Regions from separate parts of the Rhizobium sp. BK491 genome, predicted to be linked through region 2. Evidence: predicted binding sites of a transcription regulator. Region 2 holds the regulator's gene; the other holds the start of a gene.

Region 1 (11,082 bases), on a different contig from region 2:
CATGTCAGCCGCTTCAGCGTCTCCGCAACGGTCTCTCCAGGAACGCTTTCGTCGGGATAATTGTGTTTTAGCTCGTCCAGTGAAAAAGAGAGCCGGCTAAAAAACTTCTGCGTATTGGCTATAGCCTTCGGATAATCCCGGAACAGACGTGCCATCTCGGCAGCGTCCTTCATGTAGCGCTCGGCGTTCGCTGCCAGTTTGAAACCAGCCTCGGCGATCGATACATGTTCGCGGATCGAAACGACGATATCGGCAAGCGGCTTGCGCTCGGTCGCATGATAGAGCGGCTGATTGCTGGCGATCAGCCGCACGCCATTGCGCTGCGCCAGGATGGAAAGCGTGGCGAAGACCATCCGGTCCCGCCCGTCATAGGCCGGCGACAGGACCATGTGGAATTTCCTGCCGAAGCGCATCCATAACCGCTTCAGGCATTGCTCCAGCTTTTCCTGCCCTTCTTGCGTCTCGACACTTGTCGCATCGGGAATAAGCGCCAGCATCATCTCGTCACCCCATTCCACGAGGTCGCTTTCATTGAGGATGCAGGTGCCTTTTTCGCCGCGCAGATTACCGGCGCTCAGCAGCCGGCAGAGATGCGCCCAGCCCTTTCGGTTTTCCGGATAGGCAAGAATGTCAGGTGTACCGTCCGAAAACACAAGGCGCGCGCCAGGCTGGAAAGGAACCGGCTTCAGAAGCGGCTTTTCTGGCTTGCCCTTCGCCTGAAGCTCCAGGTTCTTCTCAATGCCCTCCTTGTACTTCTCCCGGAGAAGCTTGGTATGCGCATGCGCCTTGACCACGCCGGCAACCGAATTGCGGTCGGCGATCCCAAATCCGGAAAGTTTCAGGATGGCGGCCTGCGCCACGATTTCCTCCGGATGTGAGGCACCTTCAAGAAAGGAGAAATTCGTTCTCACGCCGATCTCAAAGAAGGGTACGGGTTCGTGAAAGCTCGGGCGCGCGTTCATGCGAAGACCCCGTGCATGTACCAATCCGGCGTTGTGCCGCCTCGGCCATAGAGCCCCTTGCGGAACAGCCAGAAACGATGGCCCTCCTCATCCTCGACCTGGAAATAATCGCGGGCAGGCTCTTCCTTTTCCTCGACCCACCATTCCGCCGAAAGCCGCTCCGGCCCTTCGGCCCGGCTGACCCGATGCATCACCCGCCGCCAGCGGAACTGCCGGGGAGGGCCGTCGGGCACTTCGGCAGCAATGGTTTCGACCAGCTCCGGCATACGAAACAGCCGGAGCGGCCGTTCGCCGCGGAAGAAACCATGATGGCCGGCATCCTCCTTACCTGTGCGCCGCTTCGAGGCGAGGATAGCCATGGCCGGCAGCGGCCGCACGGCCCGCTCAGGGATATGGCTCTGCCGCAGCTCGAACCCTTGCAGACAGTCCGGCCCCAGCCGGGCGGCCACACGATCCACGAAGGCGGCAAGAGATCCTTCCTGGCGGTCTTCTCCGACAAAATCGCCTTGCATGGCATCGAAGGGCGCATGCTGAAGCACATTGAGGCGGATGATTTCGAAACCGTAACCGACATCGAGATCGTCATGAATGGCGCCGAAGCGCTCCGTGAACAGGCTGGCGATCCGGTTCGGCTCCCGCAGTGGTTGCGATGCGCCGGCCGCGATACGGAAAACCGCCCCATCCACCCGGAAAAGCAGAAGCTCGAAGGAACGGCCGCCGACGCCGCGCGCCTCCAGCCTCGGCTTCAGGGTTTCGGCAAGCTGGCGGGCAAGCTGAAGAATATCCTCTTCCGCCTGCACCGGCTCGGCAAGCCGGCGCTCGGCTGACAATTGCGCGACCGGGCGACGCGGCGAAATCGGTTCCTCGACGAGGCCGACAGCCTGATCGAGCCGCAACATTAGCTGCGCACCGAAACGGCGGGCAAGCGGCGCACGCGGTGCTGCCAGAAGGTCGCCGACCTGCTTCAGGCCCATCTTCTGCAAAGCGGCGACAATCTCCTCGCCAAGCCGAAGACATGCAACCGGCAGCGGTGCCAGTGCCTCTTCCATGGCTTCAGGCGGAACGATGCGGCTCTCGTCAAAGCGGGCGACGGCCCAGGAGAGGCCGGGCGCAGAGGAAATGGCGCCGCGCACATCGAAGCCCAGTCGGGAAATCCGGATCAAGATATCCTCGAGCAGCGCCTCTTCGCCGCCGAAAAGATGGGCGCAGCCGGTAATATCGAGAAAAAGGCCGTCCTTGCCGTCGATCGCCACCAGCGGCGTATAGCGGTCGCACCAGTCGGCGATCGCTTCCAGAAGCTTGCGATCCGCGACCGGATCCTCCTCGACGACATCGAGATCAGGACAGATCGCCTTTGCCTCGGCCACGCCCTGACCCTGCTTCAGGCCGATCATTTCAGCCCGTTCATTGAGCGCAGTCAGCCGCATGGCATTGTTGAGCTTGCCGGCACAGGCAAGCGGCGGCGCTTCAAGCCTGCCTGTCGAACGCCAGGACAGACCCCAGCGCTTGCGCGCGATCCGATCGGTCGGCAGATGCGGGAAGGTCAGCGCCAGAATGCGCTGCGTGTTCGCCGGGAAAGGCGGGGTACTGAACATCGGAGACAGGGGCAAAGCGGCGGTCATGGGCATTCCACTCCAGGGTTATGGAAAGAGGCGCCGGGTTGCGGCTCTTTTCCAAGGTCAGACGAAAAGCCGGGTGACCGATGCTGCCGCCAAGCACCGATCCGTCCGGCAGGGGCCGCGCCTGTGCCGGCGCGGGTTCGACGGAAAAGCGGAAGAGGGCGCTGCTTGCTTCCTCCTCGCCTCCCTGTCGCAACAGAAACAAGGGCCGTCCCGCCGCCTTGGCCCTCAGCGCCAGCCGCCGGCTTTCGGTCAGACCGAAACGGGCGGGATTGCCGCGCACTTCCAGAATGACGACGGCAAAGGCAGCACTGCCAAGGGCTGCTTCCGCCACCCAGAGCGCATCGTCGAGCTTGCGCGGCGACGCCTGCAGGAGAGCCTGAGGCTCCAGCCCGAAATCGCCGATGCCGATGGCATAGGGCAGGCCTGCCTCCATCGTTGCCACCGTATCGCCGATCCATAGGACCGGAGACTTGGCCACGGTCTTATCCGATGCTCGCGTATACAGTCTCGCCGCAAGCGCAAGGGCAAAGCCGCTCGCCGCCCCGGCATCGCGCAGGCCGAGCGAGCGGATTTCCGTCAGCGCATCGAGCGGCAAACCGCCTTGCAGCGCCGCATCGAGCTCATCGACGCCGATCTGAAGGAGCGACTGTTCAAGCGTAGGCTCAGTAGGCAGGGATTTCGCAATACCCATCGCCTCCCTCACCGGCTTGTCTGCCAAAGCCTCATGCGCCGAGGCTGCCAGTGCCGGGATCGGCCTGCCTTCCAGTCGGGCAATGGTTTCACGCAGGGCAAAAAGCGTTTCCCGCGCCACGGCAGCCTCGGCCATGACGTTCACTCCAGATCGATAATGTTCCTGTTATGTTCTTATGGATTCCAGAGCTTGGAGAAAGAGTCAACACCATTTCATAAGAAAATATTCCTGTGAACCGAGCCAGATGATTTCGGTCTGTCGCCCGAAAATTCGAATCCGCTCTAGAATCAAAAAAGTAGAGCATGATGTCGATCGAAAACCGCTCAAACACTTTTCGGCATCACGCTCTATTCCGCTCTCGTAAAAGCAGCGCAAAGTCTCTATATGACCAGCCAAGGAAGGAATATTCATGGCTCGCGTTGACCAGAGCGAAGATTGGCGGGATCGCCATTCTCCCTCCATCAGCACATTCGAATCCCTGGCAATGGAGGCTTACAGCCACTTGCCGGAGGAATTCCGCTCGCTCACCGGCAACCTCGTCATTCTCATCGAGGATTTCCCGGATGACGAAGTGTTCGAGGATATGGCGCTGGAAACCCCCTTCGACCTGCTCGGCCTTTTCGAAGGTCGCGGCATCTCGGAGCGCTTTACCGCCCAGACCGGCGATATGCCCAATAAGATCCGCCTCTATCGCCGGCCGATCATCGACTATTGGGCTGAAAACGACGAAACTCTCGGCGACATCATTACCCATGTCCTGATCCACGAGATCGGCCACCATTTCGGCCTGAGCGACGAGGACATGGAGCGTATTGAGGAAAGTGCTGAGGAAGCGACGGATCGGTAATACCAACCCCGATCGTAAGCCAACCTGGGCGAAGAACTTCAGTTACGGCTTACTGCTCCGAAAGCTTCATATCCGGATCGTAATCCTTGCCGGCAACGTCCTTGACGACGGCCTGGCCGCATTCCATACGCCCGCTTGCAGAATTGAAGCCATAGGTCGGCGAGCCGTATAGCTCCCAGCCCTTGTTCAGCGCCGCACTGACCTTGTGGCAGAAGGAAGCGTCATCGGGGCCGGTGAGGAAGCGGTAGAGTTTCATTAGGGCATCTTTCGTATTTGGCCGGGCAATTCGACGGTCAGACCTCGGTGCGGGGCGCCGCTGCCGTGCCCGAAGAGCGCTGTTCGATCAGGCGAGCTTTATGAATGAGTCTTTCCGCCTGGACAAGGTGCAGCCGCTCCACCATCCGTCCGCCGAGGTTCACGACATTGAGAGTGGCGGCATCGGGTGCGGCAAAAGCCGCAATGATGGCTTCGGCCTCGGCAATGGCAGCCTCAGCCGGGCCGAAATGGCGGTTGGCCGCCTCGATCTGGCTTGGATGGATCAGCATCTTGCCGGCAAAGCCCATGGCGACACCCTGGCCACATTCGGCCTCAAATGCCTCAGCATCCCTGAAATCGTTGAAGACGCTGTCGATCGCCTCAAGGCCGTAAGCGCTGACGGCCAATATCACCTGCATCAGCCAGGGCACGAGATAGGGGCGACCGGGCTGCGGCAGAACGCCCGTTTCCTTTCTGAGGTCGTTGAGACCGACGACGAAACAATCGAGCCGGCTTCCTGCCGTGCGCCCGGCTTCGGCGATCGCCGCCGCATTCAGGATGCCGCGCGGCGTCTCGATCATGGCCCAGATACGCAAGTCTTCCCGTGCATCGGCTTCCGCAAGCCGGTCACTGACATCGCTCACGTCCTGCGGCTCGTCCACCTTCGGCAGCAACACCGCATCCGGCTCCACCTCCGTAACCAGCGCCAGGTCATCGGCACCGAAATTGGAGTAGAGCGCATTGATACGGATGATCCGCTCCTTGCCGGGAAGCGGCGAGACCGCAAAGAAGGCCCGGAGATTCTCCCGCGCCTCGGCCTTTTTCTCCGGCGAAACCGAATCCTCGAGATCGAAGATGACCGCGTCGCATTCGAGGCTCGAAAGCTTGTCCAGCGCGCGTCGGTTGATAGCGGGAACGCTCAAGACCGAGCGGCGCAGACGAGCGGGACGGGACGGGGGGTTTTGGCTCGCAGATTGGCTCATTGTGCCGTTTTGCCGCGCTTTTAATCGGCAGGCAAGTCAACAAAAAGCCATGCTCCTCTTGCAGATGACAATCATGAGGGCCACATTGCTTGATGTAGAGAGGTCTCGACCATGCAGAATATCCGTTCCCTGTTCATCGCGCTTGCCGGTATCACCGTGTTTGCAGCTATGGCGCTGTTTACCGTTTCGGTCACGCTCGCCGTCGGCGCTATCCTTACCGTGCTGATGGCAGCCCGCGCGATTTCGCTGCGCATGAAGCCGGCCCCGGTGCACGCCAAGGCGAAGACGAACGGCCAGCGCGAAATGCGCATCTGGAACGACGGTCGCGGCACGATCATCGACCTCTAGGATTGAAAGCAGGGCAGGGTGGTCTATCCGGCGGGCCTATGTGTGCGATCAGGCCGCGTCCTGAAGGGCACGAGGACCCAAAGCGCCGCGTTTTAGAGCATTTCCAAGATTTTCCTTCATTTCGGGCCGGATTTGCTCTATTGGCAGGATAATTCGTGCTTAGACGAGAATGAAGGCAGGACCCCATGGACAAGTTCGTGAAGTTGACCGGTGTCGCAGCACCCCTCCCGGTCGTCAATGTCGATACCGACATGATCATCCCGAAGGATTATCTGAAGACCATCAAGCGCACGGGTCTCGGCAAGGGGCTCTTCGCTGAAGCCCGTTACAATGAAGACGGTTCTCCGAACCCGGATTTCGTGCTGAACAAGCCGGCCTATCAGAATGCCAAGATCCTCGTCGCCGGCGATAATTTCGGCTGCGGCTCCTCGCGTGAGCATGCTCCGTGGGCGCTGCTCGATTTCGGCATCCGCTGCGTTATTTCGACCAGCTTCGCTGACATCTTCTACAACAACTGCTTCAAGAACGGCATCTTGCCGATCAAGGTCAGCCAGGAAGAGCTCGACAAGCTGATGGACGACGCCTCGCGCGGCTCCAACGCCATTCTGACGGTCGATCTGGAAAACCTCGAGATCACTGGCCCGGACGGCGGCTCGCTGAAGTTCGAACTCGACGAGTTCAAGCGTCACTGCCTGCTGAACGGCCTCGACGATATCGGCCTGACGCTGGAAAAATCCTCTGCGATCAGCGACTTCGAAAAGACGAACGCCGCATCGCGCCCCTGGGCTGCCTGATCGGTCTTTCCCTTATCGCATGTTTCGAAGCCGGGCCTTGCGCCCGGCTTTTTTCATGCCGGGCATAATAGTCCCCTCTCCCCGCCTGCGGGGAGTGGGACTATCCCGCAATTATCACAGCCCAGGAGCGGAGACCGCAAATCCCGCGAAAACAGCTCAGACGCCGTCTTTCCCGCCCGCTGTAATATGATCGACAAGAAGGAGGTCCATACAGACCGCCGAGATCCTTCGGGCCGTCTCTCCCACCCTTAAATTTTCTCCACGCAATGGAGCCCCTTCATGACCTCCCTTCCCATTGTCGGCGCCGCCATGACGCTCGACGACGTCGAAATCCATCGCAACTGGCTGCTCGAAAAGCCGCGCGATCTGGAGCTGCAGAGCTTTGTCGAAGCCGAAATCCTGAACGGCGATTGGGCTCCGCTGGCCGAGCGCGCCCGCAAGCTGCTCGACGGCCATCAGGGTCGTCTCGGCATCCACGGTCCGTTCTGGGGCTTCGTCATCGCCTCGCAAGACCCGGACGTCCGCGCCGTCGTCTCCAAGCGCCTGCTGCAGGCGCTCGACGTCTGCGCCAATATCGGCGCCACGCAGATGGTCATCCATAGCCCCTATACGTCGTGGTCCTACAACAACCTCGACAACAACAAGGGCGAGCGCGAAAAGATCATCGAATACACGCATCTGACGCTGAAAGAAGCGGTCAAGCGCGCCGAAGACATCGGGCTCACCATGGTCATCGAGAACATCGAGGACAAGGATCCTCATATCCGCGTCGGCCTCGCCGACAGCTTCAATTCACCCGCCGTCGCCGTTTCGATCGACACCGGTCATGCCCATTACGCCCATGGCTATACGGGCGCTCCTCCTGTTGACTACTACGTCCATGCCGCCGGCAACCGCCTGCAGCATGTCCACCTGCAGGACGCCGACGGCTATGCCGACCGCCACTGGAGCCTCGGCGAAGGCAACATCCACTGGCGAGCCGTCTTTGCCGCCCTTGCCAAGCTTAACAGCAATCCGCGTCTGATCATCGAGATCAAGGACAAGTCGAAGATCCCGGCATCATCAGCCTATCTCGCTTCGCTCGGGCTGGCTGAGTAAGGTTCGGACATCCCTTCTCCCCTCGGGGAGAAGGTGCCCGGAGGGCGGATGAGGGGGCGGCACGAAGCTGCCGATACCAGATTTACCTAAATCTCCGGTAACGCCCCCTCACCCCGCGCGTTCCGCGCGACCCTCTCCCCGATGGGGCGAGGGTAGGCTTTCGGTCCAATACGCCCGAAAACCGTACCGTTTCGGCCTCTTCCTCGCTTGAAAAGCCGCATTTGGAAGTCTAAAAACCCCGCAACTTTTTCTTTCGCGGAGGCTTCCTCATGACAGTGCGCAATCTTTTCCTCCTGCCGGGCGACGGCATCGGCCCAGAGGCCATGGGTGAAGTTCGCAAGATCATCGCTTACATGAACGAGGCCAAGAACGCCGGCTTCGTCACCGACGAGGGCCTTGTCGGCGGCAGCGCCTATGATGCGCATGGCGCGGCGATCTCCGATGCCGACATGGCAAAGGCAATGGCGGCTGACGCCGTGCTCTTCGGCGCCGTTGGCGGCCCGAAGTGGGATAGCGTGCCTTACGAAGTACGTCCGGAAGCAGGCCTACTGCGCCTGCGCAAGGATCTACAGCTGTTCGCCAACCTGCGCCCGGCCATCTGCTATCCGGCGCTGGCATCCGCTTCTTCGCTGAAGCCGGAGCTGGTCGAAGGTCTCGACATCCTCATCGTGCGCGAGCTCACCGGCGGCGTCTATTTCGGCGAGCCGAAGGAAATCATCGACCTCGGCAACGGCCAGAAGCGCGGTATCGACACCCAGGTCTACGACACCTACGAGATCGAGCGTATTGCCGGCGTCGCCTTCGAACTGGCGCGCACCCGCAACAACCGCGTCTGCTCGATGGAAAAGCGCAACGTCATGAAATCAGGCGTGCTCTGGAACCAGGTCGTTACCGCGACGCATAAGGAAAAATATTCCGACGTGCAGCTCGAGCACATGCTGGCCGATGCCGGCGGCATGCAGCTCGTGCGCCAGCCGAAGCAGTTCGACGTCATCGTCACCGACAACCTCTTCGGTGATATGCTCTCCGACGTCGCCGCCATGCTCACCGGCTCCCTCGGCATGCTGCCGTCCGCCTCACTCGGCGCCCCCGATGCAAAGACCGGCAAGCGCAAGGCTCTCTATGAACCCGTGCATGGCTCGGCCCCCGATATCGCCGGCAAGGGCATTGCCAATCCGATTGCCATGATCGCCTCCTTCGCCATGTGCCTGCGCTATTCCTTCGGCATGGTTGCCGAAGCCGATGCGCTGGAAAGGGCGATCGCCAACGTGCTCGACAGCGGCATCCGTACCGGCGACATCATGTCGCCAGGCAGCCGCCAGGTCGGCACCACCGAAATGGGTGACGCCATCCTTGCCGAATTCAAGGCTCTCTCCGCATAATCGCCGGCAGAAATCGCCTGATATATTTCACGTGAAACACGAAGCCCCATTCTGCGAGGAACGGGGCTTTTTCGTGTGAACGGGATGGGCGCGTCTCAGCTCGCGACCGCCGCGCAGGCCTTCGTCATCGATTTTTAGAAAAACTGTAACAACAACCTGCTATCGGTCGGATCGATTGGAAATCGACATAGGCATTGATTATGCAGGCGATCTTGACGTCTCTCGACAGGCGTTGGCGGCGAAGCGATGCAGCTTTTGCACCATCCCATTGGAAACTCTGCCTTTTTGTGACAGCCAATATTGTCCTTCTTTCCGCTCTCCTGTTCGATGGACCTGTCGGCGCCACCCTTAAAAGCCTATCGCCCTCCATTCGCTTCGTCGGTGGAATGCTGACCGATTTTGGCGATTCCGGATGGATCCTTCTCATCAGCGCCTTCCTGTTTTTCGAAGGTTGGGCAGGCAGCAAGCTGCTGCATTCGCAGCGCTGTCGCTGCCAGGCACTGCGCATCTGTCAGATCGGCGGTTATCTCCTAACGACCGTGGCGCTTTCAGGCATCCTCGCCAATTTGCTGAAGCGCGCCATCGGCCGCGCCCGCCCGACGCATTTTGCCGATTGGGGGCCTTTTGGCTTCTCGCCCTTTAATGGCCGTGCCAGCTTCGAAAGCTTCCCCTCCGGCCATGCGACCACCATCGGCGCCCTGTTCGTGGCGCTTGCCTTCCTGTTTCCGCGCTATCGCTATATCTTCGCTGCTTGCGCCCTATGGCTGGCTATCACCCGCGTCATGGTCGGCGCGCATTATCCGAGCGACGTCATGGCCGGCCTAGCGCTCGGCGGCTGGTTTTCCTTCATGATAGCCATCGTCTATTCACGCTACGGCCTACTCTTCCGCATCGACGCTGCCGGTTGGCCGACGCCGCGCTTGCCGTTCTTCAAAAGCGGCAGGATGCGTCAGACCGATTCCTGAGCCCGCCGCGGCTGCATCGCAAAGGTTGCCAAGGCTCTCGCGCATTCATATATCTGGCAGGATGGGGATGATCGAAGCCGGTCAACCCGATTTTGTTTCCGTTTGCGATGAACACCATGGATGCCGGGCCAATACGTTTAAGCGAAAGGCAGATGGGATTGATCTCCCGGGCACTTGCCGAGCCGCGACGCGTGCAGATCCTGAAGGAGATCGGCACACGGAGCGAACCCATGCCCTGCAGCCTCCTGAACGAGTGCCATGCCGTCAGCGCCGCGACAATGTCGCATCATATCAAGGAGCTGGAGAATGCGGGCCTCATCGAGATCCAGCGAGAAGGCAAATTCGCCAATCTCGTGCTGCGCCGCGATACTCTGAACGCCTATATGGCGGAACTTTCCAAGATTTGACGATTCCATCCACGCCATCAGCATTTCTTCTCACCGCTCTTGCATCAATTAGATGATTATCTAAATATCAAAGTGACGGTGCGATCGGTTTTCGGGTCGCACGCGCCAAATGATTCGATGATTGTAAGACTGTCTAAGTTTTTCAAAGGAAAATGACATGAGCAAACTGACAGGCAAGGTCGCGATCGTGACCGGAGCATCCAAGGGTATCGGCGCCGGCATCGCCAAGGCGATGGGCGAAGCGGGCGCGGCCGTTGTCGTCAACTACGCCTCGAGCCGCGAAGGCGCCGATAGGGTGGTTGCGGAAATCACAGCCAAGGGCGGCAAGGCGCTCGCCGTCCATGGCGACGTTTCCAAATCAGAAGACGTCAAGCGCCTCTTTGCAGAAACGAAACAAGCCTTCGGCCGCGTCGATATCCTCGTTAACAATGCCGGCGTCTATCAATTCGCCCCGATCGAGGAATTCACCGAGCAGGAGTTCCATCGCCAGTTCAATATCAACGTCCTGGGCACATTGCTGGCTACGCAAGAAGCGGTGAAACAGTTCGGCCCTGAGGGCGGCAGCGTGATCAACATCGGCTCCAACGCCGTCAGCATGAACCTGGCGACGGCCTCCGTCTATACGGCGACCAAGGCCGCTGTTGATTCCATCACCAAGATCCTCGCCAAGGAACTCGGTCCACGCAATATCCGCGTCAACAATCTGGCACCCGGTGGCGTCGAGACGG
Region 2 (11,082 bases):
CCGCCCTGATACTCCTCGGGCTTCAGCTTGCGCTCCTTGGCGCGCTTGCCATAGTCCTTCATCTCGTTGGAGATGGTGGAGAGCGTCTTCTGCTCGGCGCTGCGGATGATCGGGGTGATCAAGCCGCCCGGAATGGAGACGGCAACGCCGACATCGGCATGCTTGTGCTTGACCATGGCGCTGTCGGTCCAGGAAACGTTGGCATCCGGAACGTCGCGCAGCGCCAGCGCCAGGGCCTTGATGACCATGTCGTTGACCGAGAGCTTGTAGGCCGGAACACCATCCTTCGACTTCGGAGCGGAATCGTTGAGTTGCGTGCGGAGCGCCAGCAGCGCGTCGAGTTCGCAATCGACCGAAACGTAGAAATGCGGGATCGTCTGCTTGGATTCCTGCAGGCGCTTCGCAATCGTCTTGCGCATGCCGTCATGCGGCACGAGCTCGTAGGAACCCTGCTCGAACAGCTTGAGCACGGCGTCGTCGGACATGCCCTTCGCAGCGGCCGGAGCAGCGGCTGCTGCCGGCTGTGCGGCCGGCGTCGCTGCAGGAGCAGCCTTGGCGGTGCCGCCGGAAACGGCAGCTTCGATATCCTTCTTGACCACGCGACCATGCGGGCCGGTGCCGGAAACCGCAGTCACATCGATGCCGGCTTCCTTGGCAAGACGGCGTGCGAGCGGAGACGCGAAGGTGCGATGACCATCGTTTGCTGCTGGAGCCGATGCAACGGGTGCAGGTGCAGCCGCAGGAGCCGAAACGCTTGCCGGAGCCGGAGCTGCCGCAGGTGCGGCTTCCGCCTTCGGAGCTTCCTTGGCTGCCGGAGCAGCAGCGGCACTAGCGCCGGATGCTGCAGCCGCGACATCCTCGCCATCGGCAGCGATCACGGCGATCAGGGCATTGACCTTCACGCCTTCGGTGCCGGCAGGAACGACGATCTTGGCGACCGTGCCCTCATCGACAGCCTCGACTTCCATCGTTGCCTTGTCAGTCTCGATCTCGGCGATGACATCGCCGGACTTGATCTTGTCGCCTTCCTTGACCAGCCACTTGGCGAGGTTGCCCTCTTCCATGGTCGGCGAGAGGGCAGGCATGGTGATGTTGATAGGCATCGATGAGCCCTCCCCTTACTTGTAGCAAACGGCCTTCACCGCATCGACCACTTCGGCGACGCTCGGAAGCGCCAGCTTTTCGAGGTTGGCGGCGTATGGCATGGGTACGTCCTTGCCAGCGATCGTCAGGATCGGCGCATCGAGATAATCGAAGGCCTGCTGCATGACGCGGGTGGCGATTTCCGTGCCGACGGAGGACTGCGGATAGCCTTCCTCGACGGTGACCAGGCGACCGGTCTTCTTGACCGATTCGATGATCGTCGGAAGATCCATCGGACGGATGGTGCGCAGGTCGATGAGTTCGACATCGATGCCCTGGGCTTCCAGCTCGGCGACGGCCTTCGTGGCATAGGTCATGCCGATGCCGAAAGAGACGACCGTCACGTCCTTGCCAGGACGATGAATGCGGGCCTTACCGATCGGCAGAACGAAGTTATCGAGCTTCGGCACATCGAAATGCTGACCGTAGAGGATTTCATTCTCAAGGAAAATGACCGGGTTCGGATCGCGGATCGCAGCCTTGAGTAGCCCCTTGGCGTCGGCTGCCGTGTAGGGCATGACGACCTTGAGGCCCGGAATGTGGCTGTACCAGGCGGCATAGTCCTGGCTGTGCTGAGCGCCGACGCGGGCAGCAGCACCGTTCGGGCCGCGGAAGACGATCGGAGCGCCCATCTGGCCACCGGACATGTACAGCGTCTTGGCGGCGGAATTGATGATCTGGTCGATCGCCTGCATGGCGAAGTTGAAGGTCATGAACTCGACAATCGGGCGGAGGCCGGCCATAGCGGCGCCGACGCCGATACCGGCAAAGCCGTGCTCGGTGATCGGGGTATCGATCACGCGGCGGGCGCCGAACTCCTGCAGCAGGCCCTGGGTCACCTTGTAGGCACCCTGATATTCGGCGACTTCTTCACCCATGACGAAGACGTCTGGGTTGGCGCGCATTTCTTCGGCCATCGCATCGCGCAGCGCTTCACGCACTGTCATCGACACCATTTCCGTGCCGGCCGGAATTTCCGGATCAGCCGCAGCGGCAACCTTCGGCTGGGCCGGGACCGGCGCAGCGGCCGGCGCCGGAGCGGCGGCAGGCGCCTCGGTCTTTGCCGGCTCGGCAGCAGGTGCAGCCTTTGCGGACGAAATAGCGTCTGCGGATTCACCGTCCTGCAAGAGGATGGCGATCTTGGTGTTGACCTTGACGCCTTCGGTGCCGGCGTCGATCAGCAGCTTGCCGATCGTGCCTTCGTCGACGGCTTCCACTTCCATGGTGGCCTTGTCGGTTTCGATTTCGGCAATGACGTCACCGGAAACGACCTTGTCGCCTTCCTTCTTGAGCCATTTCGAAAGGGTACCCTCTTCCATAGTCGGAGAAAGGGCGGGCATGAGAATGTCGATGGGCATAGTGTCCCTCCCCGATTTAGAGCAGAATGTCGGTGTAGAGCTCGGATGCATCCGGCTCCGGATCGTTCTGGGCGAAATCGGCGCTGTCTGCGACGATGTCGCGGACATCCTTGTCGATATCCTTCAGATCGTCCTCGGTCGCCCAGCCCTTTTCGAGCAAGCGAATACGGACCTGCTCGATCGGATCGTGCTCGGAGCGCATCTTCTGCACTTCATCCTTGGAACGGTACTTCGCCGGGTCGGACATGGAGTGACCGCGGTAGCGGTAGGTCAGCATTTCCAGAATGATCGGACCCTTGCCGGAGCGGCAATGCGCAACGGCTTCGTCAGCCGCAGCCTTGACGGCGCGAACGTCCATACCATCGACCTGAATACCGGGAATGCCGAAGGAGGCGCCACGCTTGGAGAAATCAGCCTGGGCTGTGGCGCGAGCGGTCGAGGTGCCCATGGCGTAGCGGTTGTTTTCGATCACGAAGATCACGGGCAGCTTCCAGAGCTGCGCCATGTTGAAGCTTTCGTAGACCTGGCCCTGGTTGGCGGCACCGTCACCGAAATAGGCGACGCTGACATTGTCATTGCCGCGATACCAGTTGGCAAAGCCAAGGCCGGTGCCGAGCGAGACCTGTGCGCCGACGATGCCATGACCGCCGTAGAAGTTCTTTTCCTTGGAGAACATGTGCATGGAGCCGCCCTTCCCTCGGGAATAGCCGCCCTGGCGTCCGGTGAGCTCGGCCATGACGCCGCGCGCGCTCATGCCGGTCGCCAGCATATGGCCATGGTCGCGATAGCCGGTAATGACCTGGTCGCCATCCTTCAGCGCCAGCTGCATGCCGACGACGACTGCTTCCTGACCGATGTAAAGGTGACAGAAGCCGCCGATGAAGCCCATGCCGTAAAGCTGGCCGGCCTTCTCTTCGAAGCGGCGGATCAGGAGCATCTCACGATAAGCCTTGAGCTCCGCATCACGATCGAAATCTGCGATCGGGCCGCCATTGGTTTCCTTGGCAGGCCTTGATGCTGTTTTACGGCTGGAAACGGTCGCGTTCTTTCGCGGCGCCATTCAACCCTCCCTGTGTGAGTAGCCTCGTTTTTTGGTGAGGCGTAACATAGGGAAGATTGCCCGCCACAGCAATGCTATAATTGCATGGCTCATATTCACTGCAAGTTATTGATATAACTCACAAAAATTCAATTAACCGGAATTCGGTTAATTGTGGCTATTTATTGAAGATGACGATCTCGTTCGCCTTGGAATAGGTCAACTGGTAGCGCGCATATTGATCGAGCATATCCTTATCCAGAGAGCCATCGCTCAACAGCGCGACCTCCTTTTCAAGGTGCTCGCGCCTGGCGACAAGATCAGCCAACTCCTTGGCACGGTCGACGCGGCGCTGCTCGAAAACCTCAGTCGCCTTCAGGCCGTAATCGCCATGAATGCAATGATAACCGAAGTAGCTCACAAAAGCGATGGTGATGGCGGGAAGGATGAGACGGCCGAACCTTCTCTTCTTATGATACTTTGTCCACATACTCGCTCGTCACGCTCTGGCTTTGCGCGATCTCCTCAAAGCCCGTTCGGCCCAAACAAGATCACATGAAATCAAATACCTGCAGCCAAGATAACCGGCAGAGATTAACTGTCCGTTGACTCTAACTGCCAGGACCAACAAAAAACCGCGCCCGAAGGCGCGGTTCGATCCAAGCAAACAATCTGGCCGCAGACCCGTGCGGATCCAAGGCTTCGGATATCAGCCACGAAGGATGGAGCGGCCGGCATATTTTGCCTGCGGGCCAAGCGCTTCCTCGATACGGATGAGCTGGTTGTACTTGGCAAGACGGTCCGAACGCGACAGCGAGCCGGTCTTGATCTGGCCGCAGTTGGTGGCGACAGCGAGATCGGCGATCGTGGAATCTTCCGTTTCGCCGGAGCGGTGCGACATGACGGCGGTGTAGTTCGCCTTGTGCGCAGTTTCCACGGCGTCGAGGGTCTCGGTCAGCGAGCCGATCTGGTTGACCTTGACGAGGATCGAGTTGGCTACACCCATGCCGATGCCATCACGCAGGCGGGCAGAGTTGGTGACGAACAGGTCGTCGCCGACGAGCTGGGTCTTCTTGCCGATGAGGTCGGTCAGCGTCTTCCAGCCTTCCCAATCGTCTTCAGCCATGCCGTCTTCGATCGAAACGATCGGGTACTTGGCTGCGAGTTCTGCGAGGTATTCAGCCATGGCGCCGGATTCCAGCGTGCGGCCTTCGCCCTCGAGAACATACTTGCCGTCCTTGAAGAATTCGGTCGAAGCGCAATCGAGGCCGAGAGCAATTTCTTCGGCCGGCTTGTAGCCGGCCTTCTCGATCGACTTCATGATGAAGTCGAGAGCTGCCGGGGCGCTGGAAAGGCCCGGTGCGAAACCACCTTCGTCACCGACGTTGGTGTTGTGACCCTGCGATGCCAGTTCCTTCTTCAGAACGTGGAAGACTTCTGAGCCCATGCGGACGGCTTCGCGGATCGAGTCAGCGCCGATCGGCAGGATCATGAATTCCTGGAAGTCGATCGGGTTGTCGGCATGGGCGCCACCGTTGATGATGTTCATCATCGGGACTGGCAGCAGGCGGGCGTGAGCGCCGCCGACATAACGGTAGAGCGGCAGGTTGGCGCTCTGGGCAGCAGCCTTGGCAACGGCGAGCGAGACGCCGAGGATGGCGTTGGCGCCGAGGCGCGACTTGTTCGGCGTGCCGTCGAGCTCGATCATGATGTTGTCGAGCTGGATCTGGTTTTCGGCATCCATGCCGCCGATCGCGTCAAAGATTTCCGAATTGACGGCTTCGACGGCCTTCTCGACACCCTTGCCATGGTAGCGCTTGCCGCCATCGCGAAGCTCGACAGCTTCATGCGCGCCGGTCGACGCACCCGACGGAACCGCCGCGCGGCCCATGCTGCCATCTTCGAGGTAGACATCGACTTCGACAGTCGGATTGCCACGGCTGTCGAGAATCTCGCGGGCGATAATGTCGGTGATTGCGGTCATGATAGCTCCCTGCTCGCTGGTTTATAAATCGATTTAAATCGTCTTAATCGAAGGCGCGGAAATTTCAATGGCGATCCGCGCCGCGATTTGGCACTCCTGCAGGCCCGTAACGCAAGTTCATGTCAGCCTGTTGAATGCCGGCTACGTTTCAGGCCTTGGCGATGGCGTCGAAGGCCAGCAGCTTCTCCAGAAGCCGCGGCATATCCTTCAGATAGACCATGTTCGGGCCATCTGACGGTGCATTGTCCGGATCCTCATGCGTCTCGACAAAAACGCCTGCGACACCGACGGCGACGGCGGCGCGCGCCAGTGTCTCGACGAACCGGCGATCGCCGCCGGTCGAACCGCCCTGTCCGCCTGGCTGCTGCACGGAATGGGTCGCGTCGAAGATGACGGGCGCGCCCATCGCCGCCATGATCGGCAGCGAGCGCATGTCGGAAACAAGCGTATTGTAGCCAAAGGAGGCGCCGCGCTCGCAAAGAAGAATATTCGGATTGCCGCTTTCGTTCAGCTTGGCAAGCACGTTCTTCATATCCCATGGCGCCAGGAACTGGCCTTTCTTGACGTTGACCACGCGGCCGGTCTTGGCAGCGGCAACCAAAAGGTCTGTCTGGCGCGACAGGAAAGCCGGGATCTGCAGGATATCGACCGTCTTGGAAACGATGGCGCACTGCTCTTCCGTGTGGATGTCGGTCAGGACCGGGAAGCCATATTCCTTCTTCAGGTCTTCAAAAACCTCCAGCGCCTTTTCCAGGCCGATGCCCCTCTTGCCGGACAGCGAAGTGCGGTTGGCCTTGTCGAAGGAGGACTTGTAGACGAGGCCGATGCCCAGCTTGCCGCAAAGTTCCTTCAAAACGCCGGCAACCATGAAAGCATGGTCGCGGCTTTCCATCTGGCAGGGACCGGCGATCAGCGACAGCTTTGCAGTATTGGAAAAAAGGACCTTGGAGGCACCCTCGCCGACGGTGACTTCGGAATTTGTGCTCATTTTATCTCCTCAAAGGCGAACAATGCGCCCTGACCGGGCGCCAACCTCGCCAATAGACGATTGTTCTTACGCGTATAGGTGACGCCGTTAGCAGTGAAATGCGACGATGTCACGGAAAGATCGCGCGTTTTGAAAAGGATTGCCCGCGCCCTGAGCCCCGGATCATTCGTGCGAACAGGCAGATCATAGAATGCCTCCATTCCTTCGGGCGTCAAAATCTCCAGATCGGCATTGGCAGTCCTGATTGTCAGGCCAAAGGAATGCTCCATAATGCGTGGGGCGCCGACAACCTCTTCGAAGAAACCGCGATAGACCGCCGGCTTCGGCGCGCAAAGCGCTACCCGCGCGATACCAGTCACGCCGTTCTCGTGACGCTCGAGCGCGCTGCGATCAGCCGGCAGCGGATTGATGCGCTGACAGCAGAAAGCGAGAAAATCCGGCGCGCGCAGATCGGCGGCAAAGGCAAGACGAAAGCCTGCCGTGGTTTCGGTTCCATCCGGCATCTTCATCGGACGGGAGAAATCCAGCATTCGCCCCGCCGAAATCGCCGCCGCGTTGAAACGCTTGTCATCCGCCACCGCATCATCCGTACCGAATACCACGGCCGAGAAGCCATCATCCCCCACCCGGAAACGATAAGCCTGATCGCGCGCGACGAAAACATTGCCATCCACGATGCTCTTCTCGCATTGCTCCGGAGATGCGACGCCCAGAGGTTCGAGATAGGTTTTATCGGCAAGGAAGACGCAGGCATTCTGAGTGCCAAAGGGATGGCGCGCATCTGGAGCCACCGTGAAACCGAGCTTGCCGAGGCGTTCGCGCGCCAGAGCGATATTGACGGTCGGCAGCACGAGATGATCCAGCGGATGCGGAGACGAAATCATGGCTTCTCCTGTTTGCTTGCGGAAGCAGATTTGCGCCCATCCCCCAAGCAATTCAAGATGGAAGGACGGAACATCCCGAAGCACACGACATGGATTGAAGGCGATCTCGCAAACGTGATTGCTGATTCTCTCCCATAGCCGGCTTATGCAGTAGTGTGGCACTTTGATCCAAATGCTGGGCGCACGGACTGAACGACAAGGCCCTGGGAGCGAACAGAGCGGCATTTCTCATATTTTTCCATGGGTTAACGCAGATATGGCGCCTCGATGTTCCGATCCGATCTATTCGCAAATGGTAATTATTTAACTGGCCCCACAAGGCTTTACCGAAATTTAAGCACTTGCGGAACACATATGGAACATATAGTGTCCGTTCTGGATTTGTTTCACGGCTTTTCTTGATTCTGGGGTTCCAAGACGATGTTGACGCGCAAGCAGCAGGAACTGCTTCTCTTCATTCACGAACGCATGAAGGAATCCGGTGTTCCGCCATCCTTCGACGAGATGAAGGATGCACTGGATTTGGCATCCAAATCCGGCATTCACCGCCTGATCACGGCGCTGGAGGAGCGAGGTTTCATCCGCAGGCTGCCGAACCGGGCCAGAGCGCTCGAAGTCATCAAGCTTCCCGACGCCTATAATCCGAGCCTGCAACAGCGCCGCGGTTTTTCGCCCAGCGTCATCGAGGGCAGCCTCGGCAAGCCACAGCCCGTTGCCCCGCCCGCTCCGTCGAAAGTGGCAAATGACGATCACAACGGCTCGGCGTCCGTACCCGTGATGGGTCGCATCGCAGCCGGCGTTCCGATCTCCGCCATCCAGAACAATACGCACGACATTACCGTTCCCGCCGACATGCTCGGCTCCGGCGAACATTATGCGCTTGAAGTTCGAGGAGATTCGATGATCGACGCCGGAATTTTCGACGGCGATACGGTCATTATCCGCAATTCGACCACGGCCAATCCCGGCGATATCGTCGTTGCACTCGTCGACGATGAAGAAGCTACCTTGAAGCGCTTCCGTCGCAAGGGTGCCTCCATCGCGCTGGAAGCCGCGAACCCAGCCTATGAAACCCGCATCTTCGGGCCGGATCGCGTCAAGGTTCAGGGCAAGCTCGTCGGCCTTATTCGTCGCTATCACTGACCGGTGAATTGTCCAGAACTGGTGGTGCCTTTGCAATTGGCGCGTTAAATTTGCCGGTGCGCCAATCATAAGTTCGATGCCTGGTCCATGGGCGCTGCGGGTTGTTGAATGCGGCGGATATAATGGGTTTGTCTGAGGTAAGCACCATTTCGATGGAGCCGGTTTTGCGCAATGTCGCACCGGTTATGAGCGTTGCTCCGGAGCGGCAATGGTCCAGCCGCAGCCGGATTGGCGTCACGATAATATTCCCGGTGTCGCAAGCCGTGGGCAGATAGGCTGCGTTCTCGATGGTGACCAATATCGCGCCGTTTTCGAGCATGGCGACACACCATGCTCCCTTCTGACAAGCAAAGCTGCCTTGCATGGTGCGGTCCAAAGCTTCTTCCATTGCTGTGCGGACCGCCTTCTGCTCGGCATTGCTTAATCGCTTATGCCGATCCGTCTTGCTGATCTGCGGAAGCCGGCTATCGGTCGGAAGCATGGTCGGCGGTTGATGTTCGGCCGCGACCAGCGCTTTCTGCCATTGCTCGAAGATGAAGGCCTGCGGTCTCTCGCGATTGGTGGCGAGGATATCGTCCTGGCGCAAGGCAACCAGAATGCCATCTTCCGAGATCATCAGATCCGGCTTCGGCACACCAGAGCCGAACGCGGCTACACCGACAGATGACAGCAGCAGCAACAGGCCCAGATGGCGAAGCCGGGTCCGCAGCATGCTCATGATCAGGAAGCCGGCGATGAAAGTCGGCATCAGCCAGCCGGGCTGGCGGCCAAAGGTAATGTCACCTCCCCACCCAGCCACCGTTTTTGCAATAGCGATCACAAGCTCCAGTCCCTCACCGGTGACTTTCCAGAACGGTCCATCGATTCCGAAAGGCATCAGCAGCATCGCCATCATACCGAAGGGCATGACGATGAAAGAGACGACGGGCATGGCCGCAAGATTGGCAGCAAGTCCATATGTCGCCAACCGGTGAAAATGCTCGATCGAGAAAATGGCCGTCGACGCACCGCCGATGAACGAGGTCGACATCACACCTCCAAAGAAGCGCGTGACGAACAGTAGCGGACTTAACAGACGGATGCGCGGCAGGATGTTTTCGCGATGCCGCCGTCGTTTCCAGAGCGAATAGCCTGATACCAGCGCCAGCGTAGCGGCGTAAGACATCTGGAAACTCGGACCGAGTACCTGAGACGGTGACAAGACTAGGATGACGATGGCTGAGAGCGCCACATTGCGCAAGCTGATGGATGGCCTGTCGAAAAGTACGGCCACCAGCATGATCGCCATCATGATGAAGGCGCGTTCGGCGGAGACGCCGAATCCGGAAATGAGGTAATAGGCCGTTACCGTTAGAAGCGCGCCGAAGGCTGCGAACTTCTTCGTCGGCCAAGCCTGGACGACGCCGGGAAACAGGCTGAACAAATAGCGCAGACCGACATAGAAGATGCCAGCCGACAACGCCATGTTGAGACCGGAAATTGCGATGATGTGGGTCAGGCCGGCAATTCTCAGAGCCTCGGTCGTATCCTTCGAGATCGCACGTCTCTCATCGGTGACAAGCGCTGCTGCAAAGGCGCCGGTATCTCCGGGCAAGGTTTGCCTGATGCGGTCGCCTATGCTGTTGCGCAGGCCAGCGAGCCAGATATCGGCCGCATCCAGTAGCGAGCCGGCAACATTGTCACCGGATGGCGATAATAATTCCGGCGTTCCGTAGGCAAAGCCATTCGCGCCGATGCCGTTGAAATAGGAGCTGAAGGCAAAATCGTTGAGACCCGTCAATGCCGGTCCGGCCGGAGGCGTCAGGCGCGCCCTGCCCCGGATTCGATCCCCCAGATCGAACGGCTCCGCCTGCTTGCGCACGAAGACCGTAACCCGCTGCGGCGCGCGACGGATAGAGGGTTTTTCCGTTGCCTCGACGCGGACGATATAGCGCCAGCGCCCATTGTCATAGAATTCCCGTCGCTCGATCTGCCCGGTCACGGTCGTCGTCACGGCCGAGTCGAGCATGACGGTGGAAACCCGCCAACTTTCCCACTGCGCGAGCGCCATGCCCAGGCAGATGAGCATACCGGCGAAAAGCGTGTGATGAAGCAGCCTGCCCGCATCGCGCTTTAGCAAAAAACCCAAAGCAAACAGAACGAGGCCTGCGAGAAACGCCTGCGGAGGCGGATCGACTTGCGCCTCGAACCAGATAATCGCACCCAAACCCATATAGATCGGCGCGAAAAGAACAGCACGGCCATGGGCCGCCTCCTCCGCAATCAAGCCGAGAACAGCGGTTCCAAGACGCTTCGGGACACGCAGGAAACGCGACGTCAGCGGCGCCTGATCCTGTGTTCGTTCCCATTGTTGCGCTTTGGCGCGGAGGGTAATGGTGGCGGAAAAGGCATGAGGTTGCGGAGACGCGGTGACGTCCCTGCTCTCTTCCTGCTGGTCGGATGCCTCGAAATTAGGCACTCGCTGACTGCCCCCGCGCCAAATTACAGCTTCTGCGCGATTTGTGCCGTCACCATCCAGTGAATTCAACTGAAATCGGCGGGAA

What was found. The regulator LexA, encoded in region 2, represses DNA repair genes until DNA is damaged. The targets are predictions, from matches to a motif close to TGTTCNNNNTGTGTTCNG.
Region 1: a site for LexA is predicted at 3,433-3,450, ahead of FHX05_RS24220 (metallopeptidase family protein). Genes of this name have one in related genera too.

Annotation. Positions count from the first base shown of each region.
Region 1 is NZ_JACIAR010000006.1:52,517-63,598, forward strand. Features, by position in the region: gene FHX05_RS24210 (error-prone DNA polymerase) at 1-962, opposite strand, end outside; gene FHX05_RS24215 (DNA polymerase Y family protein) at 959-2,389, opposite strand; gene FHX05_RS30485 (hypothetical protein) at 2,430-3,410, opposite strand; gene FHX05_RS24220 (metallopeptidase family protein) at 3,685-4,122, shown strand; gene FHX05_RS24225 (DUF1737 domain-containing protein) at 4,172-4,378, opposite strand; gene FHX05_RS24230 (CoA ester lyase) at 4,416-5,360, opposite strand; gene FHX05_RS24235 (hypothetical protein) at 5,472-5,708, shown strand; gene leuD (3-isopropylmalate dehydratase small subunit) at 5,894-6,502, shown strand; gene FHX05_RS24245 (sugar phosphate isomerase/epimerase family protein) at 6,782-7,600, shown strand; gene leuB (3-isopropylmalate dehydrogenase) at 7,870-8,982, shown strand; gene lpxE (lipid A 1-phosphatase LpxE) at 9,183-9,947, shown strand; gene FHX05_RS24260 (helix-turn-helix domain-containing protein) at 10,100-10,354, shown strand; gene FHX05_RS24265 (glucose 1-dehydrogenase) at 10,512-11,082, shown strand, end outside.
Region 2 is NZ_JACIAR010000001.1:187,698-198,779, reverse strand. Features, by position in the region: gene FHX05_RS01080 (pyruvate dehydrogenase complex dihydrolipoamide acetyltransferase) at 1-1,103, opposite strand, end outside; gene FHX05_RS01075 (pyruvate dehydrogenase complex E1 component subunit beta) at 1,119-2,501, opposite strand; gene pdhA (pyruvate dehydrogenase (acetyl-transferring) E1 component subunit alpha) at 2,518-3,561, opposite strand; gene FHX05_RS01065 (septum formation initiator family protein) at 3,719-4,030, opposite strand; gene eno (phosphopyruvate hydratase) at 4,250-5,524, opposite strand; gene kdsA (3-deoxy-8-phosphooctulonate synthase) at 5,673-6,512, opposite strand; gene FHX05_RS01050 (VOC family protein) at 6,509-7,396, opposite strand; gene lexA (transcriptional repressor LexA) at 7,817-8,539, shown strand; gene FHX05_RS01040 (ComEC/Rec2 family competence protein) at 8,520-10,751, opposite strand.